Regions from separate parts of the Nonomuraea purpurea genome, predicted to be linked through region 1. Evidence: riboswitches for the same ligand, from Rfam matches in the RefSeq annotation. Region 1 holds a riboswitch; each other region holds the start of a gene.

What was found. A riboswitch is a leader RNA that binds a small molecule or an ion and turns the genes downstream of it on or off. The one in region 1 is predicted to bind thiamine pyrophosphate.
Region 2: it holds a riboswitch for thiamine pyrophosphate, as region 1 does, so the genes downstream of both, thiO (glycine oxidase ThiO) here and ACFOY2_RS44645 (purine-cytosine permease family protein) in region 1, are expected to answer to the same signal.
Region 3: it holds a riboswitch for thiamine pyrophosphate, as region 1 does, so the genes downstream of both, thiC (phosphomethylpyrimidine synthase ThiC) here and ACFOY2_RS44645 (purine-cytosine permease family protein) in region 1, are expected to answer to the same signal.

Annotation. Positions count from the first base shown of each region.
Region 1 is NZ_JBHSBI010000034.1:50,540-54,524, forward strand. It holds gene ACFOY2_RS44635 (sensor histidine kinase) at 1-798, opposite strand, end outside; gene ACFOY2_RS44640 (methylated-DNA--[protein]-cysteine S-methyltransferase) at 894-1,466, shown strand; gene ACFOY2_RS44645 (purine-cytosine permease family protein) at 1,432-2,763, opposite strand; TPP riboswitch at 2,754-2,867, opposite strand; gene ACFOY2_RS44650 (hypothetical protein) at 2,947-3,474, shown strand; gene ACFOY2_RS44655 (rhodanese-like domain-containing protein) at 3,471-3,794, opposite strand; gene ACFOY2_RS44660 (winged helix-turn-helix transcriptional regulator) at 3,853-3,985, opposite strand, start outside.
Region 2 is NZ_JBHSBI010000004.1:344,301-348,285, reverse strand. It holds gene thiS (sulfur carrier protein ThiS) at 1-149, opposite strand, end outside; gene thiO (glycine oxidase ThiO) at 146-1,423, opposite strand; TPP riboswitch at 1,413-1,528, opposite strand; gene ACFOY2_RS10480 (NAD(P)/FAD-dependent oxidoreductase) at 1,586-2,749, shown strand; gene ACFOY2_RS10475 (Rv2175c family DNA-binding protein) at 2,780-3,154, shown strand; gene thiE (thiamine phosphate synthase) at 3,132-3,773, shown strand; gene ACFOY2_RS10465 (polyprenyl synthetase family protein) at 3,834-3,985, opposite strand, start outside.
Region 3 is NZ_JBHSBI010000058.1:2,231-6,215, forward strand. It holds gene ACFOY2_RS53650 (YbaK/prolyl-tRNA synthetase associated domain-containing protein) at 1-217, shown strand, start outside; gene ACFOY2_RS53655 (cellulose binding domain-containing protein) at 224-1,264, opposite strand; gene ACFOY2_RS53660 (universal stress protein) at 1,383-2,222, opposite strand; gene ACFOY2_RS53665 (hypothetical protein) at 2,235-2,582, opposite strand; TPP riboswitch at 2,671-2,783, shown strand; gene thiC (phosphomethylpyrimidine synthase ThiC) at 2,776-3,985, shown strand, end outside.

The DNA.
Region 1 (3,985 bases):
CAGCTCCAGGTGCCCCGGCGTGCGCCGGGCGAACAGCGCGTAGAGCGCGCCGTAAGGCCGCCCGCCGACGGCGGCCAGTCCCAGCGCGATCGTGTGCAATCCGCTCAGCTGAGCCCACACCAGGTCGTCCAGCCCCTCCGACTGCAGCAGGACGGTCTTGCCGGTGCGTAAAAGTTTGTCAACGAGACTCGTGCGCAGGTCGGTGGTCGTCCCCCTGAGCGATTCCGGCAACTGGTACGTGCTGACCAGCCGCAGCCGTTCCCTCTCGATCAGCACGAACCCGCCCGCGTCGGCCCCGGTGAGCTCCGTGAGGTTGGCCGAGATCCGGTCCAGTACGGCCGGCAGCTCCAGCTCGGAGTTGATGTCGCCGACCACGTCGGTCAGCTGCCGCACCAGCCTGTCGCGGCGCGCCATGCGATGCTTGGCGGCCTGGTCGACGCCCGCCAGGTGGTACACGCAGACGTATCCGGCCACGGCGCTGCCCAGGCGTAACGCGCTGATGTCGACCCGCACGTCGAGCACGCTGTCGTCCTTGCGCAGGCGCTTGGTGCGCAGCGAGACCTGGCCTCCGGTGCGCACGCGTTCGAGCACGGCGTTGTGCTCGGCGGTCAGCTCCTCCGGCACGATCGGCGCCCGGCGCCCGCGCACCTCCTCCGCCGTCCATCCGAAGAGCCGCTCGGCGGCGTCGTTCCAGATCAGGACGCTCTGGTCCCTGTCGAGCGCCACGACGGCGTTGGGTGAGCTGGCGAGCACCGCACGAGCGATCTCATCGTCACTACCGGCCCATTCGTCCCCCACTACTCCATAGTGCACGTGGCACGGTGAGTGCGTCGGGCGATCCGTCCGATACGCTGCGGTCACGGTGATTCCCGGCGGCTGAGAGGGGGAGGGGTATGTCGAGCGGCGATCTCGATGCCCTGTTGCGCGCGACCTCCAGCACGTATCGGAGTGAGGCGCCACCGGAGGTGGCGTTCGGCACCTACGACGGGGCCGTGGGCCAGCTGGTGCTGGCCGTGACGGGCAAGGGCATCGCAGCCTGCAGCTTCGAGCCGGAAAACACCGTGTACGAGCTGGTCAGCAGGCATGTGGGCACGTTCATCGGGCCCGACGCGCGCCGCCTCGACCCGGTCCGCAGAGAGCTGGACGCCTACTTCTCCGGCCGCCTGCGGGCGTTCGCGACGCGGGTGGACCTGACGCTGGCCACGTCGTTCGCGCGTACGGTGCTGCAGAAGACGATGGCGGTCCCCTACGGCACGACCACGACGTTCGAGCGCATCGGCGAGAGCATCGGCAGGCCGCGCGCGCTGCGGGCGATCGGCAACGCGCTGGCCTCCAACCCCGTCTGCGTGATCGTGCCCTGCCACCGGGTGGTGCGCGAGGACGGCGCGCTCGGCGACTACGCCGGCGGCGCGGCGGCCAAGCAGCACCTGCTCAACGTCGAGAGCCGCGCCTCGGCCACGCGATGAGCAGCGTGACCAGCGCGGCCACCAGCGCCCCGCCGAGCGCGCCGTTCATCCACATCTGCCGGGTGAACCCGATGGCCGCACGCGCCGAGGCCCACAAGCCGTCCCAGGCCGCGACCGTGGGGGTCGAGGTCGTCAGCCAGTACGCGACGAAGCCGAACGCCCACGGCACCAGCATCGACCAGCGCGAAGGGGCGTTCTCCTCGGTGTTCCAGCGGCGGGAGCCGCCGAGCACGAAGTAGTCGACGGCCAGCACGGCGAACATCGGCACGAACACCGCCCCGATCACGCCGAGGAAGGCGCCGTAGGAGGTGACGTCCACGACCAGGGCGATCGCGATGGTGAGCACGCCGATGGCGACGGAGAAGAGCCGCCGGTCCACGCGCGGCATCAGGTTCTGCAGCGAGACCGTGGTCGAGTAGACGTTCGCGAACGACTGGTCGGTCTCGCGCAGCACCAGGATGCCGAAGAACAGCGCGCCCACCGGCGCGGCCACGAACGGGGTGAACACCGCCATGGAGTCGGCCCCCACCGTGGCGGCCCCGGCGATCGCCACCGCGTACACGCCGAGCCCCAGGCAGGCCACCTGCGCCAGCGTGTAACCGCCGACCACACCGGTGAACGCGGCCCTGCTCGACCTGGAGTGCCGGGCGAAGTCGGCGGCCATCGGCACCCACGACACCGACAGCGCGATCACGTAATCGACGGCCGGGGCGAACGCCGTCCACGAACCGCCGTCGTACGCGGGGGCCTCGGACAGGAAGAACCAGGTGAACCAGAGCATCGACACGATCACGCCGACGGTCACGTAGCGCCGCAGCAGCCGTACGGAACCGAGGGGCCAGATCGTCAGGACGGTCGTCAGCACCCCCGCCGCGATCACCCACACCTGGTACGGCACCTCGCCGAAGATCGCGGAGGCGGCCTTGGCGATCACCCACAGCTCGAACGCGCCCCAGCCGAGCATCTGCACGATGTTCAGCACGGTCGGCACATAGGAGATCCTGGCCCCGAACAGCCCGCGCAGCAGCACCATCGCCGGCTTGCCCGTCCGCGTGCCCGGAATGGCCGACAGGCCCACCATGGCGGTGCCGACCAGGCTGCCGACCACGGCCGCCACGAGCGCGGCGGCCAGGCTGAGCGGGGCGTTTCCGAGCGGGTCGAGCAGGAACAGCGCTCCCGAGAAACCCAGGAGGCTGACGCCGAGGTTCGCCCAGAGAGCGCCCTGGTCCAGCACGCCCAGCGTCTTCGGCGGCCTGCCTTCGAGAGTCAGCGGAACTTCGTCGACGACATGCGCCATCGCACACTCCCTACGCCGGCATTACCCGGACAGGTTCAGGCGGTCGGCGACGGCTCTCGGTCGCCCTCTCAGCCCGGTGGCCCCGAGCTCCCGCGTTTGACAGATTATGGCAAAGCCGGGATCTACCCAGCTCGCGCCCCCATGATGCCTTAAAGGCCCGCCCGATTGCCAGAGAGGGTCCGCATGCGCTTCTCCTTCCGCCTACGCGGGATCGACGGGACGGTCGCCGTGGACGTCGTCCCCAACGACGCCCCCGAAGCTCTCCGCTGCCGCTTCCCCGAAGCTGCCCGGGGCCTTCCCGCCTGCACGGCCGTCATCGACCACCCGGGTCGGGGATACACGGCGGCCATGGGGTGGGTGCAACTGGTGCGCAGCTCCGATGGTTCGGACGGCTTCGACCCCGACCCGCTCGGCTTCTACGGCGATCTGAACGTGCCCTACGCCTTCTTCGGCATCCGGCCGACGCTCTTCGACGCCCCCTCACGCGACTCGCGGGCCGACATGACCTGGCTGGCCCACAGCTTCCTGTGCTTCTCCCCGACCATGGTGACCCGGGAGGTTCGCGCGGTGCTCGGCTTCTCCTGGGGGTTCGACATCCGGTCGGGGGAGGTCGTCCTCCGGCCCGTGCTGCGGCTGCCAGCCGAGAGCTGGGACGCCCATGGGCCCCGGCTGGCCGCCGCCTACCCCGGGTGGAGTTTCCGCGAGGATTAGGCGACGAAGGGCGGTTGGCCGGTTTCGCTGACCATCGGGCGGCTCGCGGCCTCCCAGGAGTGCATGCCGCCCCCCACGTTGACGGCGTCGCGTCCGAGCTGGTTGAGCCAGGCCGCCACCTGCAGCGAACGCCCGCCCACCCGGCAGACGACGTAGACGGTCGTGTCGCCCGGCACCTCCTCGACCCGCCCCTGGATCTGCGTCATCGGGATGTGGACGGCCTCAGGGGCGTGGCCGGCGCGCCATTCGTCCTGCTCCCTCACGTCGAGCAGGTAGGCGTCTGCGGGAACGGCGCCGGCGTCGATCTCAGGAACAGTCATGAACCCTCCTTCGTCGGGCCCATGTTTCCTTGCTTATTGATGTCCTCGGCAAGCTCGGTCATGCCTCCATCATCTCGCGTCGCTGGTCGTAGGCGGCACGCGCCGTGGCGATCTCCTCCTGGTGCTGTTCGGTCCAGGTGACCAGGGTCTTGATGGTTTGGTGCAGCGTACGGCCGAGCGGCGTCAGCGCG
Region 2 (3,985 bases), on a different contig from region 1:
GCCGTCGTCTCCCACGAACTGCGCGTGACCACCTCGTCGTTCACGGCCACGGCGACCCCGGTGGAGGCCGTGGTCAATGTGCGTACGGCCTGCGCCACGGTGGTGCCGTCGGCCACCTCGTGCGCGGCCCCGTTGATCGTCACAATCATGAAATTTCCCGAAATCTCTCCGGCGAGCACAACACCGCCAACTCCCTCAACTCCGCCCTATGGCCACTATCGCGCAGGCCCTCGTGGCGTTGAGGGCCTGCGCCGTTCCCGGGGCCTCGGTCGTCTTCATGGCCTCGAAAATCTCCGGGGCCTGCGCCGTCTCCCGGGCCCCCGACGCCCATCGGGCCCGCGCGCTCCCCTGGGCCCGTGCCTTCGACCGGGCCGCCGTCGTCCCCGATGTGCTCGGCCATGAGGAGGTCCGCCGTCAGCGGGGCCAGCAGCACGCCGGCCCGGAAGTGCCCCGTGGCCAGGGTGAGGCCCGGTGTTCTGGTGGGGCCGATGAGCGGCAGGTTGTCCGGCGTCCCCGGCCGTAGCCCCGCCACGACGTCGGACAGTTCGAGCTCGGTGACCCCCGGGACCAGCTCCCTGGCGTCCCGCAGCAGCTCATACAGGCCGCCCGCCGTCACCCTGGTGTCGAACCCCAGCTCCTCCTGCGTGGCCCCCACCACGAGCTCTCCGTCGCCGCGCGGAACGAGGTAGACGGGCGTGCCGTGCACAGTGCCGCGCACGCAGCGGGACAGCAGCGGCCCAGGCGAACGCAACCGCATGATCTGCCCCTTGACCGGCCGCACAGGAACCCCGGCCAGCTCGGCGCTCGACACCCCGGCCGCCACGACCACGCGGTCGGCCGGCAGCCGCCCGCCGTCCTCCAGACGCACCCCGGCGACCCGCCCGCCGGAGCGCAGCAGTTCGCGCACGCGCGCCCGCACCACCGGCACGCCCAGCCGCTCCAGCGCCGCGAGCAGCGCCGCCGTCACGCGCCGAGGATCGACCCAGGCGTCGCCGGGAGCCAGCAACCCCCCGCGCACCGAGGGCGCCAGCATCGGCTCCAGACGGCGGCACTGGCGCCCGGTCAGCCGCTCGACCGGCAGGTCGAGCTTGTCCATGTACGTGGCCAACTCGTCCAGCACGGCCAGGTCGTCGGCCCCGAAGGCGACGTCGAGTGTCCCGTCCGTACGCAGATCGAGCTCATGGCCGCTCTCGGCGGCCAGTTCGGCGGCGAAGGCCGGCCAGCGGCTCAGCGAGGCCACCCCCAGCCGCAGCAACGGCCCCTCGGTGTAGGCGACCTCGCTCACCGGGGCCAGCATCCCGGCCGCCGCGTGAGAGGCCCCCGAGCCCGGGGCCGGATCGACGACGGTGACGGCAAGCCCCGCACGGGCCGCCCGCCAGGCGACGCAGAGCCCGACGACCCCGCCGCCCACGATCACATCCACCTGCGCTCCCTTCGCCGGCATGATCCGGATCAGGTGTCTTGCGGTCGAAGGCCCGTCAAGCCTTCCTCTCAGCCCGGTTACGGCCGGACTCCCGCGCGTCTACATCCACAGCCTACGGCCTCGGTGTCACGCCGGCGCACGAGCCCGGTTATGGTCATCATCGTGAACCATGTCGTGGTGGTAGGAGCGGGCCTGGCCGGTGTGCGCACGGTGGAGGCCCTGCGCGCACGCGGATTCGGCGGCCGGATCACCCTGATCGGCCAGGAACGCCATCGGCCCTACGACCGTCCGCCGCTGTCCAAGGCGGTGCTGCTCGGCAACGCCGACAACAGCTTCGTCGACACCGACCTGGCCGCCCTCGACGTGGACTTCTGGGCGGGCGTCAGCGCCAAGTCGCTGCGCAAGGGCGTCGTGGAGACGACCGAAGGCGAACTCGGCTACGACGGCCTGGTCATCGCCACCGGCGCCGAGCCGATCATGCTCCCCGGCGACGGCCCGCAGCACGTGCTGCGCACCCTCGACGACGCGCACGAGCTCAGGGCCATGCTCGTGCCCGGCGCCCGCGTCGCGATCATCGGCGCCGGGTGGATCGGCGCGGAGGTCGCCACCGCGGCCCGCCGCGCCGGGTGCGAGGTGACGGTGATCGAGGCCGGTTCCGCGCCGCTGGCCACCGCCGTCGGCACCGAGATCGGCGCCCGCACCGAGCGCTGGTACGACGGCATCGACCTGCGGCTCGACACCATGGTCGACTCCGTGGACGAGGGCGGCGTGCGGCTGGTGGGGGGCGAGTTCGTCGACGCTCACGTGGTCGTGACCGGCATCGGAGTACGCCCGGCGGTCGAATGGCTGGCCGGCGCCGACGTCGACCTCCACAACGGCGTCGTCACCGACGAACACCTGCGCGCCTCCCTGCCCGACACCGTCGCCGTCGGCGACTGCGCCGCGTGGTGGTCGCGCCGCTGGCAGACCCGGCTGAGGGTCGAACACTGGGACACCGCGATCAACGCCCCCGAGGTCGCCGCCGCCACCCTGATGGGCGAGGAGGCCGTCTACGACCCGGTCCCGTACTTCTGGTCGGAGCAGTTCGGGCACATGCTCCAGTACGCCGGCCACCACCCGGCGGGCGAGCGCCTCCTCTACCGAGGCGACCTCGACGGCAAGTGGTCGGCCGTCTGGCTGACAGCGGGCGACACCCTCGCCGCCGTGCTCGCCGTCGATCGGCCGCGAGACCTCGTCCAGGGGCGTAAAATCATCGACGCCGGACACCGTCTCGACACGGAACGCCTGGTAGATCCAGATGTCCCCCTACGGGATTGTGTTGTTTGAGCAAGCACGGCATGTGGTAGTTGTGGTTTCGTGACGCTTTCTGTTGCACAGATCGACCGGGAGACCGAGCGGCTCGTAGACGAGTGGCTGACTCTCCCCGAAGTGGCCACGCGCCTCGAGCTTCCGCTGGGCCGGGCCAAGCAACTCCTCAAGGACCACAAGCTTCTAGGCGTGCGCCGGGAGCGCGGCGGGCCACAGGTGCCCGCGGTGTTCCTGGACGGGAAGGACGTGATGAAGGGCCTGCCGGGCACGCTGACCGTGCTCCTCGACGCCGGCTACGACGACGTCGAGTCGCTGCGCTGGCTCTTCACCCCAGATGACTCCCTGCCCGGCTCGCCCATCGAGGCGATCAGGGCCGGCCGTCACACCGAGGTGAAGCGGCGTGCCCAAGCCCTCGCTTTCTGAGGCCCGCCTCTACCTCTGCACAGACGGCCGCCGCGACCGCGGCGATCTGGCAGAGTTCCTCGACGCGGTGCTGGCCGGCGGTGTGGACATCATCCAACTGCGGGAGAAGGGCCTGGAGGCTCGCGACGAACTCGCCCTCCTCGAAGTCTTCCGCGACGCCTGTGACCGGCACGGCAAACTCCTGGCCGTCAACGACCGGGCGGACATCGCCTACGCCGCCCGGCCCGACGTGCTCCACCTGGGGCAGGACGACCTTCCTGTGACGGTCGCGCGAGAGATACTCGGCGACGACATCGTCATCGGCAGGTCCACCCACTCCGCCGCCGAGGCTTCCGCCGCGGCCGTGGAGGAGGGCGTCGACTACTTCTGTTGCGGCCCCATCTGGCCCACGCCCACCAAGCCGGGCCGTCCCGCCCCCGGGCCGCCGCTGCTGCGGCACGCGGCGTCCCTGGCGACGTCGCGGCCGTGGTTCGGGATCGGCGGTATCGACCTGGACAACCTCGACGAGGTCATCTCGCACGGGGTGCGGCGGGTCGTGGTGGTGCGGGCTGTCACGGATGCCGAGGACCCGGGGGCGGCGGCGGCCGAATTCGCCAAGCGCCTCCAGGCGTCCGGCTGATCGAACGTCCAGCCGAACGCCCGTTCGAGGTGTTCGGCTGGACGGCGAGCGCCTCGCCGGTCAGGTCGTGCGGGACGTCGCCGCGATGGCCAGCTCCGTCAACGCCGCCCGCGCGCCGTCCGTCACCGGAGCCTCCTCCAGCGCGGCCAGCGCCTGGCCGAGGTAGTCGCCGATGAGCTCCTCGCACTCCCGCAGCGCCCCGCTGCCGTCGA
Region 3 (3,985 bases), on a different contig from region 1:
CGACAAGGAGAAGGCCGAGGAACTGGCCGGGAGCGTGAGCGGCACCGTGCTGCCGTTCAGTTACGACCCCCGGCTCGAGCTGGTCGCCGATCCGTCACTGCTGGACCAGCCCGAGCTGTATTTCAACGCCGCCAGGCTCGATCGCTCGGTCGCGCTGGCCACCGATGACTACGTGCGGCTGGCCTCGCCCCGGCTGGCCCCGATAGTCAGCGGTTGACGGAGGTCAGGCGCAGGTCGGGGTCGGGGCGGTGTTGGTGCCGTTCCAGGAGGCCAGGAAGCCGAACGTGGTCGACGCCCCGGGCGCGAGCGTCCCGTTCCAGCCCACGTTCCGCACCGTCACCGCGCCGCCGTTGGCGCTCAGCGTCCCGCCCCAGATCTGGGTGATCTGCTGCCCGTTGGCGAACGTCCACCCGACCGTCCAGCCGTTCATGGCGTTGGTGCCGGTGTTCTTGACGGTGACCTCACCCTGGAAGCCGCCCTGCCACTGACTGGTGTTCTTGTACGTTGCCGTGCAGGCCCCCACAGGAGGCGTCGGGGTGGGGGTGGGGGTCTGGGGCGGGTTGCTGCCGGACAGGGCGGACGCCAACGGCGTGTACCACTTGTCGGACATCTTCTGGTCGCCGGCGGCGTTCGGGTGCACCCCGTCGTAGGTGTCGGTGGCGGTGTTGAAGCCCGTCCACTGGTCCACGACCGTGATCGGCGACTGCGGTGTGGTCGTGGCGGCGGCCCAGGCGGGGATGGCGTTGTTGAAGGTGACGGCGCGCTGGCCGCAGTCGCCGCAGTTGGACGGGTTCATAGGGATGATCTTGGCGACGAGGATCTTCATGGCGGGGTTGCTCGCCCGCATCTGGTTGACCAGCGTGGTGAACGAGCTGAGGATCGTCGCCGGCGCGATGTTGCTCCACACGTCGTTGGTGCCCAGGTGCACCAGGACGATGTCGGGCCTGGTCGCGGAGAGCCAGCCGGGCAGCAGGTTCTGGCTCGCGATGTTGGTGGCCAGGTAGCCCCCGTGGCCCTCGTTGTCCCCGTCGTGGGCGACCCCGCAGCCCTGCGTCGGGAGGGTGCCGACGAAGTCGATGTTGGTGTGTCCGCTGCTTTGGAGGCGGTTCCAGAGCAGGGCCCGCCAGCAGCCGGGGGATCCGGTGATCGAGTCGCCCAAGGGCATGATCCTGATGGGGGCGGCGCTGGCGTTCGTGGTGGTCGCGAACAACACCGCCGCGACGAGTGCCACCGTCGCCGCCAGCAGGGCGCTGATCCTGCGCATCGTTTGCTCTCCCGTCCGTCGTCTGCGCAGATCGTAAGGACGGCCTGCCGAGCGCGGGAAGCAGGTGCGCCGGGGTGGATCGATGACCTGCGCGGACGCCGGGAGCGGCGTGTAACTTTCAGAAACGCCGGATTACGGCGAGAGGGCCGGGGGCGTGGTGCAGCATGGCGTGGCTGATCGAGCCGATGAGCATCCCCGCGAGCTGCCCGTGCCCGCGCGAGCCGATCACCAGCAGGCCGGCCCGCGCCGCAGCCTCCTTCAGCACTTCGACGGGGTGCCCGTGGACGACTTCGACCACCGCGTCCACCCGGGGATGCCGCTCGCGGTAGGGGGCGAGCAACTCTTGGAGCGTCCGCAGCGTGTTCTGTTCGCGGTCGGGGTCGGCCGGCTCGAAGCCGCCGGGGTGCGGCCATGCCCAGGCGTGTACGGCACGCAGCCGGACGCCACGCAGCTCGGCTTCGGCGAAGGCGAACTCGAGCGCCCGCATGGCCCCGGGGGAGCCGTCGACTCCGATGACCACCTCCTCGCGCGGCGCCGGGAGCGGGTCGCGGACCAGGACGACGTCGGTGGTGGAGTGCGTGGCGACCCCGTACGCGACGGAGCCGACCAGCAGCCCGCGCAGGCCGCCGATCCCGTGGCTGCCCACGACCAGCAGTTCGGCCTCTTGGGCCGCCTTGATCAGGGCCGAGCGGGGGTCGCCCGGCAGCAGGACGGTCTCGATGGTGACGCCGGGCTGCTCACGGTGGGCGCGGTCCTGGGCGGCGGCGAGGACGGTGTTGGCGCCTTGGCGCATCCACTGGCCGACCTCGGCGTAGTGGCCGCCGGTCGTCTGCTCGCACACCCATTTGGGTACGGCGTGCGCCACGATCAGCGTGGTCTGGCGCAGCGCCGCTTCGTCGGCCGCCCAGGCGACGGCGTCGAGCCCGGCGCGCGAGCCGTCGACCCCCGCGATGATCAAGATCCCAGCTCCTCAGGCCAGCGCGTAGCACTCCACCTCGGCCCGGCGGAAGGAGATGCCGTGCTCGGTGGAGTTTCGTGTGCACGCACGCTGGGTCTTGCTGAGCGTCAGCGTGCCGCAGACGGAGATGCCGGAGTACGTCCGGCAGTCGAGTGAAGGGTCGGCTTTGCCGATGCGGTACGTCTCCCTGACCGTCGCGCGGCACTTGGCCTTCCCCAGGGCGGAGTAGCGGCACTGGGCGATCAGGATGTCGAACTGGTCCTGGCTGACTTCGTGCTTGTGCATCCCGTCCCCGTAGGCGGCGGTCACGCCGAACGTGGCCATCACCACGAGTCCTGCGACAGCGGTGATCCTCTTCATAGTCCCCCTGACCTGCTCCGTACCGCCAGGGGCGATCGTCAAACCTGAGCGGGGGTTTCGCGCCGGGTGCGGGGTGGGTACGATCACCGCCGTCCAACGCGGGAGCCCGGTGTGGACCGGGCTGAGAGGACGGCTGACAGCCGCCGACCGCCAGAACCTGCTCCGGGTAATGCCGGCGAAGGGAGTTTGCGCGATGACGGATGCGCGCTTTTCCAAGATCTACATCGGTGACCTGCGCGTGCCGATGCGTCAGGTGCGGCTGTCCGACGGCTCTGCGGTGACGCTGTACGACACGTCGGGCCCGTACACGGATCCCGCCGTCGAGACCGACGTCAACCAGGGCCTGCCGCGCCTGCGTGAGCAGTGGGTGGGCGACCGCCGCGCCGCGGGGCAGCCGGTCACGCAGGTCGCCTGCGCCAGGAGGGGGCTGGTCACCAAGGAGATGGAGTTCGTGGCGGTGCGCGAGGGGCTGGACGCCGAGTTCGTCCGGCAGGAGGTGGCGGCGGGCCGGGCCATCATCCCCGCGAACGTCAACCACCCCGAGTCGGAGCCGATGATCATCGGCCGCGACTTCCTCGTGAAGATCAACGCCAATATCGGCAACTCGGCCGTGACGTCCTCCATCGAGGAGGAGGTCGAGAAGATGACCTGGGCGACGCGCTGGGGCGCTGACACGATCATGGACCTGTCCACGGGCCCCGACATCCACGAGACCCGCGAGTGGATCATCCGCAACTCGCCGGTGCCGGTCGGGACCGTGCCCATCTACCAGGCGCTGGAGAAGGTCAAGGGCCGTCCGGAGTCCCTGTCGTGGGAGGTCTACCGCGACACCCTGATCGAGCAGTGCGAGCAGGGCGTCGACTACGTGACCGTGCACGCCGGGGTGCGGCTGGCGTACGTGCCGCTCACCGCCGGGCGCAAGACCGGCATCGTCTCGCGCGGGGGCTCGATCATGGCCGCCTGGTGCCTGGCGCACCACCGCGAAAGCTTCCTGTATGAGAACTTCGCCGAGATGTGCGAGATCCTGGCCCGCTACGACGTGTCGTTCTCGCTCGGCGACGGTCTGCGTCCCGGCTCGATCGCCGACGCCAACGACGAGGCCCAGTTCGCGGAGTTGCGCACGCTCGGCGAGCTGACCGCGATCGCGCGCGACCACGACGTCCAGGTGATGATCGAGGGTCCTGGCCACGTGCCCATGCACAAGATCAAGGAGAACGTCGACCTGCAGCGCGAGCTCTGCGACGACGCCCCGTTCTACACGCTGGGGCCGCTGGTCACGGACATCGCCCCCGGATACGACCACATCACCTCGGGCATCGGCGCCGCCATGATCGGCTGGTACGGCACGGCCATGCTCTGCTACGTCACCCCCAAGGAGCACCTCGGCCTGCCGAACAGGGACG